3 regions of the Peribacillus sp. B65 genome follow, and region 1 is predicted to be linked to each of the others. Evidence: riboswitches for the same ligand, from Rfam matches in the RefSeq annotation. Region 1 holds a riboswitch; each other region holds the start of a gene.
What was found. Region 1 has a riboswitch for preQ1 ahead of ACSR9O_RS18945 (QueT transporter family protein). Riboswitches for the same ligand answer to the same signal wherever they lie in the genome.

Region 1 (5,759 bases):
TCCCCTTTTACCCACGTTTCTTCATCGGAAACTTCACAGTAGATCAACGACTCTTTATAAAATTCGGAGTATTCGGCGAGCTCACTGTCTCTTTTTCCTTTATAATCTACATGCTCCAATTGAAATAATTGCAGCCCGAAGGTATTGGATTCAAGCCATCGGCCATCACCATCCTTGAAGTTAACGAAATCAACCATCGAATTGATGAGTGTACGCCGACGTTGTTCCGCCTCTTTTAATCGTTTGAATTCTTCCCTTTTAGCTAAATAAAGATATAAGACCAAGCCTATTGATAAAAGGAAAACAAAGCCTTCCACTCTTTGCAGTTGAACGAAGACTTCCTTGTTTTGGATATTTGTAGTTAAAAAATAGTCGAATACGACTAATGTAAGAATCCCGGATAGGATATATATTGCTAAGATGGAGCGTTTGGACATGGAGATTCTCCCTGATTTTAGACATTTCAAAGGTAAAATTACATACACATTTTAACAAACTATCGAAAAAAAATATATGCAGAATCCTAAATAAAAAAACAGGGGCCAATGTGGTCACCTGTTTTTTCTGAAGAAGGTAAGTTTCTTTTTCTTTTTTGCACGCTTATAGATAATGAAAAATAGTAAGAAGAGGAGTGCGAGTGCAGCTAGCGTATATTGGTTCATTTCAACAGATAGCAGTCCATAGGGAATCAGCGATAGGAAGAAAAAGTATATAAGGTTGCCAAGCGCCGTCGCTAATAAAAAATCCTTGAACGTGACAGTGCTGACTCCAGCTGCCAAGTTAATTAAGCTTGTTGGGATAAGCGGGAAAATCCTTCCTGTAAAAACGTACATGAAGCCATGCTCCACAACGGTTTCCTGCCATTTTTCACCAATCTTCTTTAAGAGAAGCTCCTGAAACCAGTTTCTTGCTGCATAAAAAATGAATCCTGAGGCAACAACACTTGTAAACCAACTCCATAGATAGCCATATATGAATCCGAATATCGTGACATTGATAGTCAGGAGCAAAATTAAGGGGATGATTGTAAAAGAATTTTGTACAAACATCAATACGAATGTCACAATAAATGTAAGCAGAAGGTTTTCCTTCAATATACCAATAACAGAATCCAGGTCACTTTTCCAAACCAAAGTGAACAGCTCAGCATTAGAGTATATAAATATTGCGATTACAAGGAGACCTATTATGGTCAGGACTTTTTTCAATGGGCCACCACCATTCTTACTAATAGTTTATCATTTTCGAGTTCATTGGTGAAAAAAAAGAGCTGCCGCATCATGCAGACAGCTCTTTTCCATTATAGTGGCCTAACGGCGCGAAGATTCCTTTTAAAGCCACTTTTCAAACTGAATTCTTTTGTTCATTCCATAAATGATTGGCGCTCCGATCAGGAGGACGACGAACTCACCGACAGCTGTAGTCATCCAGCTTAGCCAGAATGGCAAGCCAAAGGCAAGGTTCAGTTCAATTGCAATTAAAAACATTGTGAACGTGAAAAAGATAATCGTGGCGATCATCCGTCCTTTAATGCCTTTTATGAAACGAGAAATATAAATGACAAGCAATAAGGCGAGCAGGGATTGCCCCACCCCAAAAATCAAATCATATGGCACCATCGGCGAAAAGAGCAGATTCGATATGAAGACCCCGCCAACGATACCGTAGATATACTTTTTATTGAATACAATCAGATGATTCAACATTTCCGGTACACGGAATTGGAACATCTCAAAAGCTATTGGTTTAAACACCAATGAGACCGCCACATACAAGGCAGCCAATAACCCGTTTATCACGAGTGTACGAACATTCATTTTACTCTCTCCCTAGTTTTTTATCGTGGGATGGTTACGAACCACGTGTAGGCGTTTACCCGATTATTAATAGTATCCCATGTACGCTTGTTTCGTCAATTTGTAAAGAATGGTTTTAATTTATTAGTTTCCAAGCAGTAGAAGTGGCACAATAGGATTTTGATTTATTGCAATGAAGGATGATATTATTTCAATATGTACGTAAAAGGAGTGAATATAAAATGTCAATCGAGAGTGTCAAAAGCCATTTTAAACAATGGAATCGGGAAGGCGACGTAAAGGAGTTCGAAACATCGAGTGCTACGGTGATTGAGGCAGCGGAAACCATCGGTGTTATCCCAGCGCGGATTGCTAAGACTCTTTCCTTTAAAGGGGAAGGTGAACACGCGATTTTGGTAGTTGCCGCAGGGGACGCCAAAGTGGATAATAAGAAATTTCGTCAGACATTCGGCTTCAAGGCACGAATGCTTTCGCCTGAAGAAGTGCTTGCACAGACCGGCCATGCAATCGGAGGCGTTTGCCCGTTTGGTCTGGCAAACGATTTAGCTGTTTTTCTTGATGTATCGATGAAGCGCTTCGAGTCATTGTTCCCGGCTTGCGGCAGTGCGAACTCTGCAATAGAACTTACACTCGCTGAATTGTTTGAATATTCAGGTGCGAAGGAGTGGGTGGATGTTTGTAAGGGTTGGGAAGAAAAGGAGAATGAGGAAACGGCGGTAGGCAATACAGTTGATGTCATTTGATTAATGTGTCAAAAAATTAGATTCACATGATTGGGATTGAGTCCACTGCAGTGGACTTTATTTGTGGGGGCCGCATGCATTTCCATGATTAAAGCGGAAAACGGGCAGAAAGTGTTCCTGAGCGGAGGTTGAAAGATGTTAAATGGAAGCGAAAGAAAAAGCAATAGCAGCTATCTTAGTCTTAAAACTCTTTATGAAGAAAATATAACGGTTAAGAGCATTGCCCAGGAGCTTGAGTTTTGCCATAAAAATGATCAGGCGCTGGATATTCAGAAAGCATTGGAGAAAAAGAATTTTGATATATTGGCTGTCCAAGATCAAGGGGAAATCATCGGGTATATCGAAAGGGACGAACTAGGTGAAGGAAGTATTTCTGAATATATGAGAAACTTTTCACCAAGGGAAATGGTTTCGGATTCAACTCCTTTGATCCAGCTTCTCCATATTTTCAAGAATAAAACAAGGGTGTTCGTCTTGGAGAATAATTCAATTAAAATGCTGATTACCCATGCCGACCTTCAAAAGCCTCCGATCAGGATGCTGATATTCGGATATATTACCTTATTGGAAATGAGGATGAGCGATATCATCCTGGATAGATTCGGCGATGGCAGCTGGTATCCAATGATCAGCGAAGACCGTTTAGAAAAGGCAACCGAATTATATAGAAGGAGAATCGATAAAAATGAGGATATCAATATAATAGAGTGCCTGCAAATCAGTGATAAATTCGATATTATACATAAAGATAAAGAATTGAGGTGCTTCTTCCAAATCCCTTCGAAAAGTAAAGGGAAGAAGGATGCGAATGCCATCCGGAAATTACGGGATAAGATTTCCCATGCTAATGAACTGGGTCTGGACATGTCATGGATGGAAATCATCGAGGTTGTCGAGTCCTGCGGCCGACTGCTCGAAATCTCTGAATCCTATCCTTACGAAAAATAAGATCCGGCTAATCATGCTGGTTCTTTTTTAGTTCATCCAGACAGAAAAAAACTGCCCATATCAGGCAGTCTCCCCGAAATATCAAAAATCCGGCAGTTGATCCAGGTTATTTTCCTTTATCCCATCGGGCTCACTCCGCAATATGTCACGTCCATATTTATGAAAGACGTCAACATTGGCCAGGTTGCCCGCCTTTGCTTCCGCAAGGGCTGTGGGGTAGTCGAGTTCGCGGCCGGAGTTCGTCTTGATGGCGATAATATTGTCCTCTTCATTTTTCCTTACGGCGATGATTTCTTCTTTTCCTGCTGAATCAGGTTGGTTTGCTTGCGGTGTTCCCTGCTGTTTATATGATTCATAGGCTTTTTCAAATTGGTCCATGTTTTAGACACCTCCTATTTATAGGGTGAGCCATTTTTTCTGCAATATACAAACCGGATTTCGTCCAACTTGAGCCGTTAATTCGTCCAAATGGGCCGATTTTTCGGCACTTTTTTTTGTGATTGCTGTCTTATTGGCCTTTTTGCAGTGGCATGGCACTTGCATCTATTTTAAGTAGTGCAGTAGTGCAAATTTAAGTAGTAGCAAGAAATAATATCCACTGAATTAAGGGAGGAATATGAATCATGAATGTAAAACAAGGGGCAAGCACTGTAAATGCAAAACAACAGGTCAAGACAATGAAAGCGGCGGTCGTCAATGAATTTAACCAAAAACTTGAGGTTAAAGAAGTACCCATTCCGAAATTGGAGTATGGTGAGATATTAGTGAAAATTAAAGCCTGTGGCGTGTGTCATACCGATCTACATGCGGTACATGGTGATTGGCCGGTAAAACCCAAGCTTCCGCTTATCCCCGGACATGAGGGTGTGGGCATTATAGAAAAGGTGGCAGAAGGCGTAACTTCCTTGAAAGTGGGTGACCGTGTTGGGATCCCTTGGCTTTATTCAGCCTGTGGCGATTGTGAATATTGTCTGACCGGCAGGGAAACGCTTTGCTTGGATCAATTGAATGCAGGCTATTCCGTGGACGGCGGGTATGCGGAATATTGTAAAGCACCTGCCAAATATGTGGTGAAGGTTCCTGAAGGGCTTGACTTTGCGGAGGTATCACCGATTTTCTGTGCAGGTGTAACGACGTATAAAGCGCTTAAGGTATCAGAAGCAAAACCTGGTGATTGGGTAGCGGTTTATGGAATTGGCGGATTGGGACATGTTGCCCTGCAATACGCGAAAGCGATGGGCTTTAATGTCATTGCTGTCGATATTCAAGATGATAAGCTTGATCTGGCGACGGAACTGGGGGCGGATTACACGGTTAATGGGCTTAAGACCGATCCTGTACAGGCCATAAAGGATAAAGTTGGCGGTGTGCAGGCATCCATTTCTGTAGCGGTTACGAAAAAAGCATTCGAACAGGCTTACAGTTCTGTCAAGAGGGGAGGCACACTTGTCGTAGTCGGATTGCCGAATGATGAACTTCCAATCCCGATTTTTGATACAGTGTTAAATGGGGTAACTGTAAAAGGGTCCATCGTCGGGACGAGAAAAGATCTACAGGAAGCTGTTCAATTTGCGGCTGAGGGTAAAGTCAGAACGAATATTGAAACAAGAAAGCTTGATGAAATCAATGACGTGTTTTCAATGATGGAAAAGGGAGAAATCAACGGACGCATCGTATTGACGCTAGAATAGTAACAGAGGAGGAAGCCCTGGAACGGGGCATCCTCCTTTTTATTATGTCTGGCTTTTCTCATTTAATATATAGCGCAATTTCCTTATGGATATTTGCAAGCGTTTGGCAGCTTCATTCCGGTTGCCGTAGGTTTTTTGCAGTGCTTGCATGACGAGCTCCTTTCCAATTGTCGATTGAAGCTGTTTGATTTCCGTAAGGATTTCTTCAAGCATCAGTTCATCCTTCTCATTAAAATCGGCCACCAGTCTTTTTCGCCACTCTTCAAGAAGGTTTTCTGTTGACTGAATCTCATTAAGGGACACATTTTTGTCAGTGGTGATCTGGCTGTTGGATAGAGAGATATCATTGGCGGTTATTACCGACTTATTGTCTGCAAGAGTTAGCGTGCGCATGACCACATTAGAAAGTTCGCGTATGTTGCCTGGCCAGTTGTATTGCTGTAATTTTTCAATGGCTTCATTGGAAAAAGAAATATCTCCATGACCATTTCTCTCAATCAAGTGACGGACAAGCAAGGGAATATCCTCTTTTCGGTTCCTTAATGGCGGGATATCCAGAG
Region 2 (5,759 bases), 660 kb from region 1:
CAACAGGTGTATTGGTCATTTTATATATAATTAGTGTGTTTACAAGCCTTAAGTGGGGTAAACTCCGAAGGTTTTTTGACTCTGATCCCTTTCCCCTTATCGAAAATGGACAAATCATATACAAAAGCTTGGCAAGGGCCCGAATCTCGATCGATGTTTTATTATCGGAATTAAGAAAAGAAAAAGTCAAAGATATTCAAAAAGTATCACTCGCACTATGGGAACCAGGTGGTACCATTTCATTGTTCTTATATCCTCAATATGAAGCGGTAACCCCAGCAGATATGCACCTAGCAACAAATGCCTTCACATTTCCTAAAACGATTATTAAAGAGGGAAAGATTGATTCTAAAGAATTAAATCGGGGCGGCAAGGACGAAGCATGGCTGAAAAACAGAATCAAAATAACATATAATGCCGACGTGAACGATATTTTATTGGCAACTATTGACAATAACGACACCTTAAATGTCTTTTTCTACAAATAAATCTTCAGCCAAAGTAAAATCCCCTCAAGTATAGTGTAAAGCCTACTTATGAATGCAGGCTTTACACAGTTTAACTTAAAGGGGATTTATCAACTCGCTTATTACTCCGACCAGTTCAGTGTATTTAAGAACTTATACACATCTTCATACACCTGTTCACGTTCCTTGCCCAATGTGATAATATGACCTGAATTTTCATACCATATCAAGTGTTTATGCTGCGTATCGACTTCATTGAAAATCGCTGTAGCACTCTCCGTATAGTCAGGATCATCCAAGCGCCCTTGTAAAACAAGCGTTGGTGATGTGATTAAATCTAAATTTTCACCTGTCTCATTTATAATATTCAGCACATCTTTAAGTTGAGGCATAGGCTCTTCTTCCAGCAGCTTCACTTCTGCAGCAATTTGGTCTGCATTTTTGCCCTCAAACTTCTTATAAGCCTGTGCATAATTGAGCAAGCGGTTCTTTTGTCGATCGATACTTTTCCCTTGCGTCGGAGCGCACATTGAAACTACGCCTTTTACAGGCAATTCAATTCCCACTTTTAATGAGAAAACTCCTCCTAAGGAAATTCCTACAACAGCAATTTCTTCATAGCCTTCTTCTTTAAGGAATTTATAGCCATTAACTACATCTTCCCACCATTCCTTTGGACCAGTCTTAACGAGTTCCTCACCAGACACTCCATGCCCTCTATAAAGAGGTCCGTGGCAAGTATAGTCAAGATCATTCAAGTATTTCCCTAATTTCTTCATATCTCCTGTACTTCCGGTAAACCCGTGAAGTAAAAGAACAGCTCTCTTTCCACCAATATATGTGAATGGCTCTGGTGCTTTCACTTTCATCTATCTAGGACCTTCTTTCTTTGCTCTTGTTGATAAATAGAATCTAAATGATTTTTGAAAAAAAATCAATTAATACCCCTTGAGTAGTGATTCTTCTATCCTATTCCGTATTTTCATTAAAACAATTAAATCATGTATATAGTATCCTTACCACACTCTTCACAACTCATCCGTTCCGAAGCACATTTTACTATGATTAAATTTATTTAGCAATCGTCATTTAACCATTTTTTTTTAGAAAAGTAAAATGCACCTTGTGATACGATGTACAACGTATTACACTTTAGAAATGAAAAGGAGGAGAATTTATTTGGATAAAGAATTAATGAAGGGAAGCATTGACCTCCTTTTGCTTTCACTTCTTTCACAAAAAAAGCTATACGGCTACGAAATCACGAAGATCTTGAAGGAAATGAGCATGGGCAAATATCAAATAAGTGAAGGCACCCTCTACTCCGCCCTAAAACGGTTAGAAAAAAAAGAATTCATAAAAGGCCATTGGAAAGAGTCCGAGTCAGGCCGCAGGAAATATTATCATGTCACCGAAAATGGACAAACCGAACTTGAACGGAAGCGAGAATGCTTTTTCTTCCTCGAAAAATTAGTTCGGAAAACCACAGAGCAATTCTAAACAAAATACAAAGCTTCCTAGCCCCAATAATGGAACGGTGCAGGAAGCTTTTTTTGATGTTTACTCGTGAATTCGTCCTGCACTCATAATTTCGCACTGTTTATTCGTGAATTACTCTTGAGTTCGCACTGTTTACTCGTGAATTTGCGCTGTTTACTCGTGAGTTTCGCACTTTTACTCGTGAGTTTGGACTGTTTACTCGTGAATTTTGCACTTTTACTCGTGAATTCGTACTGCACACTTAGTTCGCACTATTTAATCGTGAGTTTTTCACGTTTACTCGCGAGTTTGCGCTGTTTACTCGTGAGTTTCACACTTTTACTAGTGAGTTTGCACTGTTTACTCGTGAGTTACTCCGTTAACGCGCAAAAAAAGGACCTATTTTGGTCCTTTTTTGTCAATTCCTTTATGCTTGCGATAATTGGCGCAGGAGAGCTTCATGCATTCCCCTTGAACATGGGGGCCATATTTTTCACGAAAGGCCTCGAGGCAATAGCATTTATCTTCTTCCTTTTTGGTTCCTTCCATCGAGTGCACCCCTCCTGGCATTTAACTGGCGACTACACGTTTCTCCAGTTCTACGTTGATTCGTCCCAACAGTACGGCACCAATTGACTGTATGATGGTTTTAACGATGATTTGCCCGATGACCGCAGCGGGTACTGCTTCCCATGGCAATATATTGGCACCCAGTGGACTTAGGCCAATCACGACAAATATCACCGAATCGAAAAATCCTCCAACGATCCCGCTGTAAAACACCCTCCAACTCATCGGAAGCTTTAAACGGGTATAAATTTCCGTGTCCGCCGTTTCTGCGACCACAAACGATAATGCGGAAGCAAATACAATCAGTAACGTATCCCCTAATAAAAATGATACACATGCAGATAGAATAAGTGCAGTGATTATACATATATAGGTCTTCGCGCGGCCGAATTTATTCTGGACCAGATCTCGGAAGATGAAGGTTCCCCCGATGAGCAATGTCCCCATCGGGATGATGAACATGCCAAAATGTAATGGCGCAAAAGCTGCTGTAACCACATTCGCCGTGATTATGGATACTAAATACAATAAAATTCTTAACATTTCTTAATTCTCCTTATACAGAAAAAACAGCACCCTAAGAAAGAGCACTGTTCTCCTTAGTTTTTTTGAGAGGGTAGCTAGAACCTCTTCCGCCCGGGCGGATTATCATTTTCCTCATTTATCGTAGCTTGAAAACGATTGGAAATCAAGAAGTTTCCATATGGCCCTTTTATGTCACGGAGAATCCGATATTAGCAATGCACTTCAAATCTTCTTCAATGCAATGACTTTGCCGATTTCTGTCGCAAAAAACTGCTTGACCGCCTGTATCTGAAAGCCGAAAATCAATGATAGAGTCATGTTATGATCTTGATACCTTATTTGGCGAGGAGGAAAAAGAATTATGAAAAAAACTACGTTTGTCTATCCTATTTATATCGCAACCACACCAGAGAAGCTTTGGGAAGCCTTGACGAGTGGTGAAGTCACGAAGAAATATCACTTTGGATTGCAAGTACAGTCTGACTGGCAAGAAGGGGCAGCCGTTAAATATTTGCTGGAAGATGGGCGGATTACTGATCATGGTAATGTACTTAAATGCGAGCCGTTGCACCTGCTCTCGTTTACATGGATCATGGCAGGAGACAAAACACCTCGCGAGCAGCCTACACGGGTCACTTTTGAATTACAGAAAATGGGCGATTCGACTGTGAAGTTAATTCTTAGGCATGAGGAGCTTTTGAAGACAGATTTCGTATATGATGAAAATACCTATGAAGGCTTGAATAATGGATGGCCAGCCATTCTAAGTAACCTGAAGAGCTTGCTTGAAACTGGACGGACACTGCCGTCAATATCAGTAGATTGGGATAGTGGAAAAAAATAAAAACAAATCGAAAGAGAGTTGTTTTAGTATGGATACCCAAATAATCACGAAATTTAAGATAATCAAGCCAGCTAATGAAGTGTTTGAAGCCATAGTGAATCCTGAAAAAATCAGGAATTTCTGGTTCTCATCGAGTTCGGAAAGATGGGAACAAGGCAGGACACTTACATTGAGATACAACGAATACGATGCTGAAGTGGTCATTAATGTAATGGAAGTTGAGGAAAATAGGAAAATCGTGTTTGCGTGGGGCGGAAATGATCAAGAAACGATTGTTACCATTACACTAAAAGAGTTGGATAAAACGAGTACAATCATTGAAGTAAACGAATCAGGATTGAGTGAGGACGACCCTGAAATAATAAACAAAATGATTGGACAAAAAGAAGGTTGGGTTTATACATTAACCTGTTTAAAGGGTTATTTAGAAAATGGCGTTAATACTTTGAGAGCATCATTGGTTTTTTAATTATTAAAGGGTGCTGGTTCAGATGTATAAGGCATCCGTTAAGCAAGCTCCTTCCTAATGTCGATTGTCTAAATCAACTAAGGGAGGAGACCTAGATGTTTCCGAGAAAAAACTTCCCGTATGGTTTGACACGAAATTCAATCGGAAATCACTTTTAGATACATGCCCTTTGAAGCTTTTTTGTAGGCTTCAATTCCCATTTTCTTGACTTTTTCCGATAAACTGGATGCTATTACCAATTGGGTTCCTTGAATAACTGAAGGATCTATCAGGCGCATTTTATTTTTCCGATGTATATCGTATTCCACTTGATCTTCTTTCAACTTTACATTACCATGGATCCGTTTTAACAGGTTTTGAACTTCATGGTCTTCAGTGAAGCTTAACAAGCACATGACTTCTTCATCTGTACCGAGTAAGTCATCAAGGCTGATCAGTTTTTTTGCTAAAGCCACTTTTAATGTCTTTGCCAAGATATCATAGCCATATATATTAAGTGGGTTCATGAAAAAATCAATAACTTCGCTGTAATACGTTTTTACAAACCATTCCGCCGATTCAATATTATCCAGATACATCCTTCCATTTATTATGATTACATGTTCTAGGAATTCTTTAATGGCTTCGATGGTGATATGTCCATATTGATACATATCCCGGAGAGTATAATCTACCCGATCGGCACATAACTCAGGTGCTGGCTGTTCAAGCAATTCCCATTTTGATTGAAAAATGACTTTACGATCATATCCATATTCCTTCAGTATAAATGGGATTTCGGATTCCATAATGACTTGTTCATATATTTTTTCATGATAATCTTCATCCTTACAATCCAGAACGAAATCAATTACATGTGAGAATGCAGTGTGGGATACGTCATGCAGCAAGCCCGCGATTTGTTCCTCCAATGAACCTCCAAGCGCTTTTATTAAAAGCATCACACCAATTGAATGGTCAAATCGTGTGACATCCCACTTCTCATTAACTAAATAACTTGCCCCGCCTTGATGTATCCCCTTCAATCTTTGGACCGGTTTACTTACTATCAGCCCTTCCAGAACTCCCTCTACAATGTGTTCCCCATAGATACTATCCGAAACTATCAATAACTGCCGCCTCCACCATTAGTTTACTCATTACAGACAGGTGATTTCACTGATTTTTTTCTGTAAAAATTATTTCTCCCTTTTGATTTTGCTCATATTGCTTTTTTACCAAATTTTCCAATTCCTCTTCATCATTCAAATCGACATCACTCGGATTGTCCTCATCAACTCCATCTATGATCACCATTTCATTTATTATTACCTGTTCTCGTGGATACACTTCAAAAATGTCTTCTACAGGAATTGTTTTATCTTTATACGGTTTATTGAATAAAAAAAAAGCCGTCAAGACTATG
Region 3 (5,759 bases), 650 kb from region 1:
TGGCGCTTTTGTTCGAAAATGCCATAGCCAAGCAAAAAGATCGCACAAATAAATATTGGTGCCATTTTTTAACCTCTCTTTTTTTAAATATTTGATTTACTGAATACACACTACATGATTTTAAACTTAATAGGCAAGAGTCAATTATTCTATTGCAATATAGTTATTATCAACTTTTTCAAATAAATGTATATTGGAGTGTAATAGTATCTAATGGGATAAATTGTTTTATGAGTACAAAGATATGGCTGGAAATCAAGGGAATCCTCGGTTTATTTACACTAAATTATGGAAAATTTAATAAAAACCCATTTTGATTAGAATCAAAATAGATTCATGAGCATTTAAACCTAATTCATAATGGCTATATTTGAATAATAATTGTTTTTGAAAAGTGAGGTTTATTACAGTTTGTTAATTGTTTCTACCCATTGTTTGACATAAACGTAACAATTTTTAAGCATTTGTCATTCAATGTGAAATATTGCATCTAACGACTCAATTAGTTGAACTCTTTTGAATATGGACAAAGATGAGTAAAAGAACACATCTCTTTTTTTTGATATTTACCGGTTTTTTCCTTAGGTAATACCCATGGGTCTATCATTGATCTTTTACCTAAAACATGAAATAAAATAAAGTTAACCCATTTTTTAAAAAAATACCTAGTTTCTTCTATAGATATAGTGTTTATAGATGAATGCAAAATAAAAAAGCTCAGAAGCATTTCTGAGCTTTCGGCTTATATATTGCAAATGAATGGAATGGTCACGAATCTCCGTTCATCTGGAGATTTAACGTTGGGGAGTCTTGAACTGCAGCCTGGGTAGCTGATTATGGAAGGAATCAGGTCAACTGGATTTCTTTCTGTCAGAAATTTCAAGGTTGGAGCCCTTTTTACCGCCATCAATCACATAAAATCTAGGAGTTAATCTCCTTCTTTTTCCTTGATTGTCAGGATTCATCTTCATATAATTTTCGTATTCTTTGCGAAAGAATTCATCGGTTTCCCGTTCCAGTGCTTTTCTTTCGTTAAAATCTGTTATGAATTTGAAAAAACGTTTCATATGAATTCCTCCTTATGGGGTTAAAAGGTCTTGGTTTAATAGTATCATATCATTAGTGAAATTTAACCTTTTTAAAAAATTTGAAGTGGGAATCGTGTTTTTGTGTGAATAAAGTTGTGAATGGCTTGATTCGAGAGAAAGCATGCAATGGAACCTTACTGGGTATATGTTCTCGTGCATGTTGAAAGGAAATGTCGGGATTTGCAGTAGCAGGTATTGGAAGTAATGAATATTTAAGTTAAAATATTCCTTTAATCAATTATACACTAAATATTCTGAAAACAAAGGAAAATATTCACTTCCAGCCACTTCTGATAGATTTGTTTTTTAATGGTTCATTATTGTGTATAGTTATTTATTCCCCGAATATACGAAAATGAAACAACCCTTATAATGGAAGGGAAAAAGCAATTTCCCGCATTCGGGAAATTGCTAGTGTCATAATTGGAACTTCTTAACCTGTTCAGTGAGCAGTTCTGCCGAAGATGCAAGTTCACTGGCATGATTCGTGATTTCATCCATCGAAGAGCTGGATTGCTGAGCGGAGGCGGAGACTTGTTCGATTCCTGCCGCGGACTCTTCAGAAACGGCTGCGATATCTTCGATAGCCTGATTGATTTTTTGGCTATTTATGGAAATATAGTTCAATTCGTCTGTTATATGCAGTATTTTCATTTCCATATTCCCGACAGAATGATTGATTGTTTCAAAGGTTTGCCCTGTGAGCGTGATTTGTTTCGTGCCTTCATCCACTTGAGTATAACTATCTTCCAGGGAGTGGACGACCGTTTTTGAACCTGTTTGAATGGCGGAGACAATATTGGTGATATCCCCAACGGAGTCTGTGACCTCTTCAGCGAGTTTCCGCACTTCATCGGCGACGACGGCAAAGCCCTTGCCATGTTCACCAGCACGAGCAGCTTCTATGGCTGCATTCAGCGCCAATAGATTAGTTTGATTGGATATATCCTTGATGACCTGCACAAGCTGCGAAATTTGCTGTGATTGAGAATCGAGTCCTTTCACTTGCTCTACGGCATTTTTGACAATCCCATCAATACTTTGCATCTGTTGGACCGAACTGCGCATTAAAGTGGTGCCTTCCTTGGTCAAGGAAAGGATTTCGGTTGAACTGTTAGCTACATCCACCCCTTCTAGGTGGGCAAGCTTAATCCTGCCGGTGAAATCATCCATGATGCGAACCATTTCAGATGCCCGGTTGGCTTGTGACTCCGAACCTTCCGAAAGTTCATACATAGTAGTCGCTATCTGTTTGGTGCCCTGCTGCACTTCATTTGCTGATTGAGTCAGATCTTCGCTTTGGTTGGAAACGGATTGCGAAACAATGAGCATTTTTTCAATCGTATCACGAAGGTCTTTCTGCATTTGATTGGCGGATACCGTTAGTTCGCCCATTTCATCATTTGACTTTTGCTCCAGGGGCTCATGATTCAGCTCTCCTGCAGCCACCATTTTCATCCTATCCCTGATTTTAAGGAGGGGGGTGGTAATGAGGTTGGCAGTGACAACCGCAAGGACAAGGCCGATAAGGACTGCCGCAATGGATATGATGATACTTGTCGTCTTAACCGATTTCCCGTTGGTGATGACGGTTTCACCTGAAGCGACAATCAATTCCTCGCGTTCCGAAGCAAGCTCCTTGAAACCCTCCATAACTTCATTGCTTATTGGCGCCACTTCATTTTCGAGTATTTCTTTAGCGCGTTCTTCATTTCCATTTTCATATTGTGGAAACACCCGGTCTACAATCATCGTCCTCCAATCCACGCTTTTCTCGATTAATTCCTTCGCTTTAACAGAATCGCTTAAGGCAAGGAGATCCTCCTGGATGACCTGGCTTTCTTCGGTATATTGTAAGAACCCTTCTTTATAACTCTTGTCACCATAAAGAATATATGCCCGGGCGTATGCGGTTCTTTGTGCTAGATTGTATAGCAGCTTTTCGTCTTGGATAAGAAGCGGAAGCTCCTTTTTGATGATATCCTGGGAATATACCAGTGACTTGTTGCTGCTGTAGATGTTGAATGCTCCTAAGATGACACATAAAGATATGATGAGTGAAAATGCCACCAATACCTTTGCTTTAATGCTTTTCAAATTATTGGGCCCCTTTATCGATATTTTATTCACACTGTTTTATCGGATAAATAAAAGGATATTTAAGCAATGAAAAGTTAACCAAATTTTCCATCAGATCCAATGTTCTCTTAATATAAACATCTTGATTTCTTATCGTTTTCAAGTTACTATTGACTTGGAAAAATATAATATTCCGCGTTAAGGCGGAAGAGGTTCTAGCTACCCTCTCAAAAAAACTAAGGAGAAACAGTGCTCTTTTCTTAGGGTGCTGTTTTTTTCCGTAAAAAGGAGTTTTATAGAAATGAAGAAGAAAGAAAAGGCAGTGGTTGTGTTTAGCGGAGGTCAGGACAGTACGACGTGCCTGTTCTGGGCGATGGAGAGATTTGAGGAAGTGGAAGCGGTGACGTTCGATTATAACCAGCGGCATAGCTTGGAAATCGAATGCGCTCAAAACATTGCCAAGGAATTGGGCATAAACCATCATATCCTTGACATGTCGCTGCTGAACCAACTGGCACCAAATGCGCTGACGAGAAGTGATATTGCGGTGGCGGACGGAGAAGAAGGGGAATTGCCGTCGACGTTCGTACCAGGGAGGAATTTGCTGTTCCTTTCGTTTGCCGGAGTGCTGGCGAGTCAGATTGGCGCTAAACATATAGTCACCGGTGTTTGTGAAACGGATTTCAGCGGATATCCGGACTGCCGCGATGTATTCATTAAATCATTGAATGTGACCTTGAACTTGTCGATGGACCAGTCATTCGTCATTGATACGCCGCTAATGTGGCTTAATAAAGAGGAAACATGGGAGCTAGCGGATCAGCTAGGCGCGTTCGATTTTGTACGCGAAAAGACCCTGACTTGCTATAACGGAATCATCTCCGACGGCTGTGGAGATTGTCCGGCATGTAATCTGCGGAAAAAAGGACTGGATGACTATGTAAGCAGACGGAAGGTGCTTTCATGATGTACGGTTTTACGATAGTTGATAAACTCCAAAAAATAGATGAAGATATTCAGCGCAGCCAATTGAAGTATACAAACAAGAGGGTTCTCGTGAGTAAGGAATTCACCTTTGATGCGGCACACCATCTGCATGATTATGAAGGAAAATGCAAGAACCTGCATGGCCACACGTATAAGGTCATTTTCGGATTAAGCGGGTATACAGATTCACGCGGGTTGATGATAGATTTTGGGGACATCAAGGATATATGGAAAAATGAAATTGAAATCCACCTGGATCACCGTTATTTGAATGAAACCCTGCCGCTCATGAATACAACAGCTGAAAATATGGTTGTCTGGATTTATGAAAAAATGGCCGAATCCCTTTCATTAAAAGAATATGAAGGTGCTAGAGTCGAATTTGTTCGACTGTACGAAACGCCGACAAGCTATGCCGAAGCCAGACGGGAGTGGATGGAAAGTGAGTAAACTCCCGGTTATGGAAATCTTTGGGCCGACCATCCAAGGAGAGGGAATGGTCATTGGCCAAAAAACCATGTTCGTTCGGACGGCCGGCTGCGATTATTCGTGTGCCTGGTGTGATTCCGCATTTACATGGGATGGCACCGGTAAGGAAGATACCGTCCAGATGACTGCCGAAGAAATATGGGATGAGCTGAAGCGTATTGGGGGTTCCGCTTTTTCCTTCGTTACGATATCAGGAGGAAACCCGGCTCTGCTGAAAAACCTAAACGGCTTGATAGCGATCTTACATGAAAATAAAATGAAAATAGGTGTCGAAACCCAAGGGAGCCGATGGCAGGATTGGTTTCTCGATATTGATGAACTGACTATTTCACCTAAGCCGCCGAGCTCTGGAATGAACACCGACTTTACGGTGCTCGACAAAATCATCTCGAACCTTGCCAATCGAAATCCTGAAAACCATGTCTCATTGAAAATCGTCGTATTTAACGAGGAAGATTATCAATATGCCAAACATGTACATGGGCGTTACCCGGAAATTCCTTTTTATCTGCAGGTCGGCAATGACGACAGCAGGACGGCGGATGATCGTCAATTGATCAGCGGCCTATTGAAGAAGTACGAAGAGTTAATTGATAAAGTGATAACAGATGATGAATTGAATGATGTGAAAGTCCTGCCCCAGCTGCATACCTATATATGGGGTAACAAGCGGGGCGTATAAAGAAAAGAAAGCGGAGGCAGTGTGATGCGTAATCACACTGCCTTTTAAGCTATTACAACCTTTGAATGTGTGTAGCTTTGAAGGATGATGTGTATTTAAGGCCATATCCAAATAAGCGATCCATTCCAATATGCGCAGTCCAAATTAAACCAATCAGCATCAATGCATCAGACTTTAGAAAAATGGCTAGCAAAATCATGAAGATGGACAGAGTATAAGTATGAAATAAGTTATAAACCCTTGCTCCAATCCGATCATTGATCAGGTAGGCCAGCATGGAAACATCAGGCGATAAAATCAATAGAAGGAAAATCCACCAGCTGAATTCATATAACGAATAGATGTAAATCACCGCTAAAAGGACCATGAGTCCTTCAATATGAAGGTATTTCTTTACCATATTAAAACCTCCAATGTTTAATTGACCTATGGTT

Region 2: another riboswitch for preQ1. It lies ahead of ACSR9O_RS15825 (VUT family protein); the one in region 1 lies ahead of ACSR9O_RS18945 (QueT transporter family protein).
Region 3: another riboswitch for preQ1. It lies ahead of queC (7-cyano-7-deazaguanine synthase QueC); the one in region 1 lies ahead of ACSR9O_RS18945 (QueT transporter family protein).

Annotation. Positions count from the first base shown of each region.
Region 1 is NZ_CP195840.1:3,886,272-3,892,030, reverse strand. It holds gene ACSR9O_RS18955 (PAS domain-containing sensor histidine kinase) at 1-437, opposite strand, end outside; gene ACSR9O_RS18950 (TVP38/TMEM64 family protein) at 552-1,208, opposite strand; gene ACSR9O_RS18945 (QueT transporter family protein) at 1,332-1,817, opposite strand; PreQ1 riboswitch class I at 1,824-1,868, opposite strand; gene ACSR9O_RS18940 (YbaK/EbsC family protein) at 2,039-2,560, shown strand; gene ACSR9O_RS18935 (hypothetical protein) at 2,696-3,508, shown strand; gene ACSR9O_RS18930 (DUF3892 domain-containing protein) at 3,590-3,886, opposite strand; gene adhP (alcohol dehydrogenase AdhP) at 4,186-5,199, shown strand; gene ACSR9O_RS18920 (sigma-54-dependent transcriptional regulator) at 5,242-5,759, opposite strand, start outside.
Region 2 is NZ_CP195840.1:3,227,956-3,233,714, forward strand. It holds gene ACSR9O_RS15805 (DUF421 domain-containing protein) at 1-488, shown strand, start outside; gene ACSR9O_RS15810 (alpha/beta hydrolase) at 590-1,336, opposite strand; gene ACSR9O_RS15815 (PadR family transcriptional regulator) at 1,647-1,967, shown strand; gene ACSR9O_RS15820 (hypothetical protein) at 2,346-2,495, opposite strand; gene ACSR9O_RS15825 (VUT family protein) at 2,517-3,059, opposite strand; PreQ1 riboswitch class I at 3,110-3,152, opposite strand; gene ACSR9O_RS15830 (SRPBCC family protein) at 3,403-3,885, shown strand; gene ACSR9O_RS15835 (SRPBCC family protein) at 3,914-4,354, shown strand; gene ACSR9O_RS15840 (HD domain-containing protein) at 4,492-5,463, opposite strand; gene ACSR9O_RS15845 (hypothetical protein) at 5,510-5,759, opposite strand, start outside.
Region 3 is NZ_CP195840.1:3,234,582-3,240,340, reverse strand. It holds gene pgsB (poly-gamma-glutamate synthase PgsB) at 1-65, opposite strand, end outside; gene ACSR9O_RS15880 (hypothetical protein) at 852-1,067, opposite strand; gene ACSR9O_RS15875 (methyl-accepting chemotaxis protein) at 1,506-3,185, opposite strand; PreQ1 riboswitch class I at 3,371-3,413, shown strand; gene queC (7-cyano-7-deazaguanine synthase QueC) at 3,469-4,134, shown strand; gene queD (6-carboxytetrahydropterin synthase QueD) at 4,134-4,604, shown strand; gene queE (7-carboxy-7-deazaguanine synthase QueE) at 4,597-5,325, shown strand; gene ACSR9O_RS15855 (DUF4260 domain-containing protein) at 5,378-5,725, opposite strand.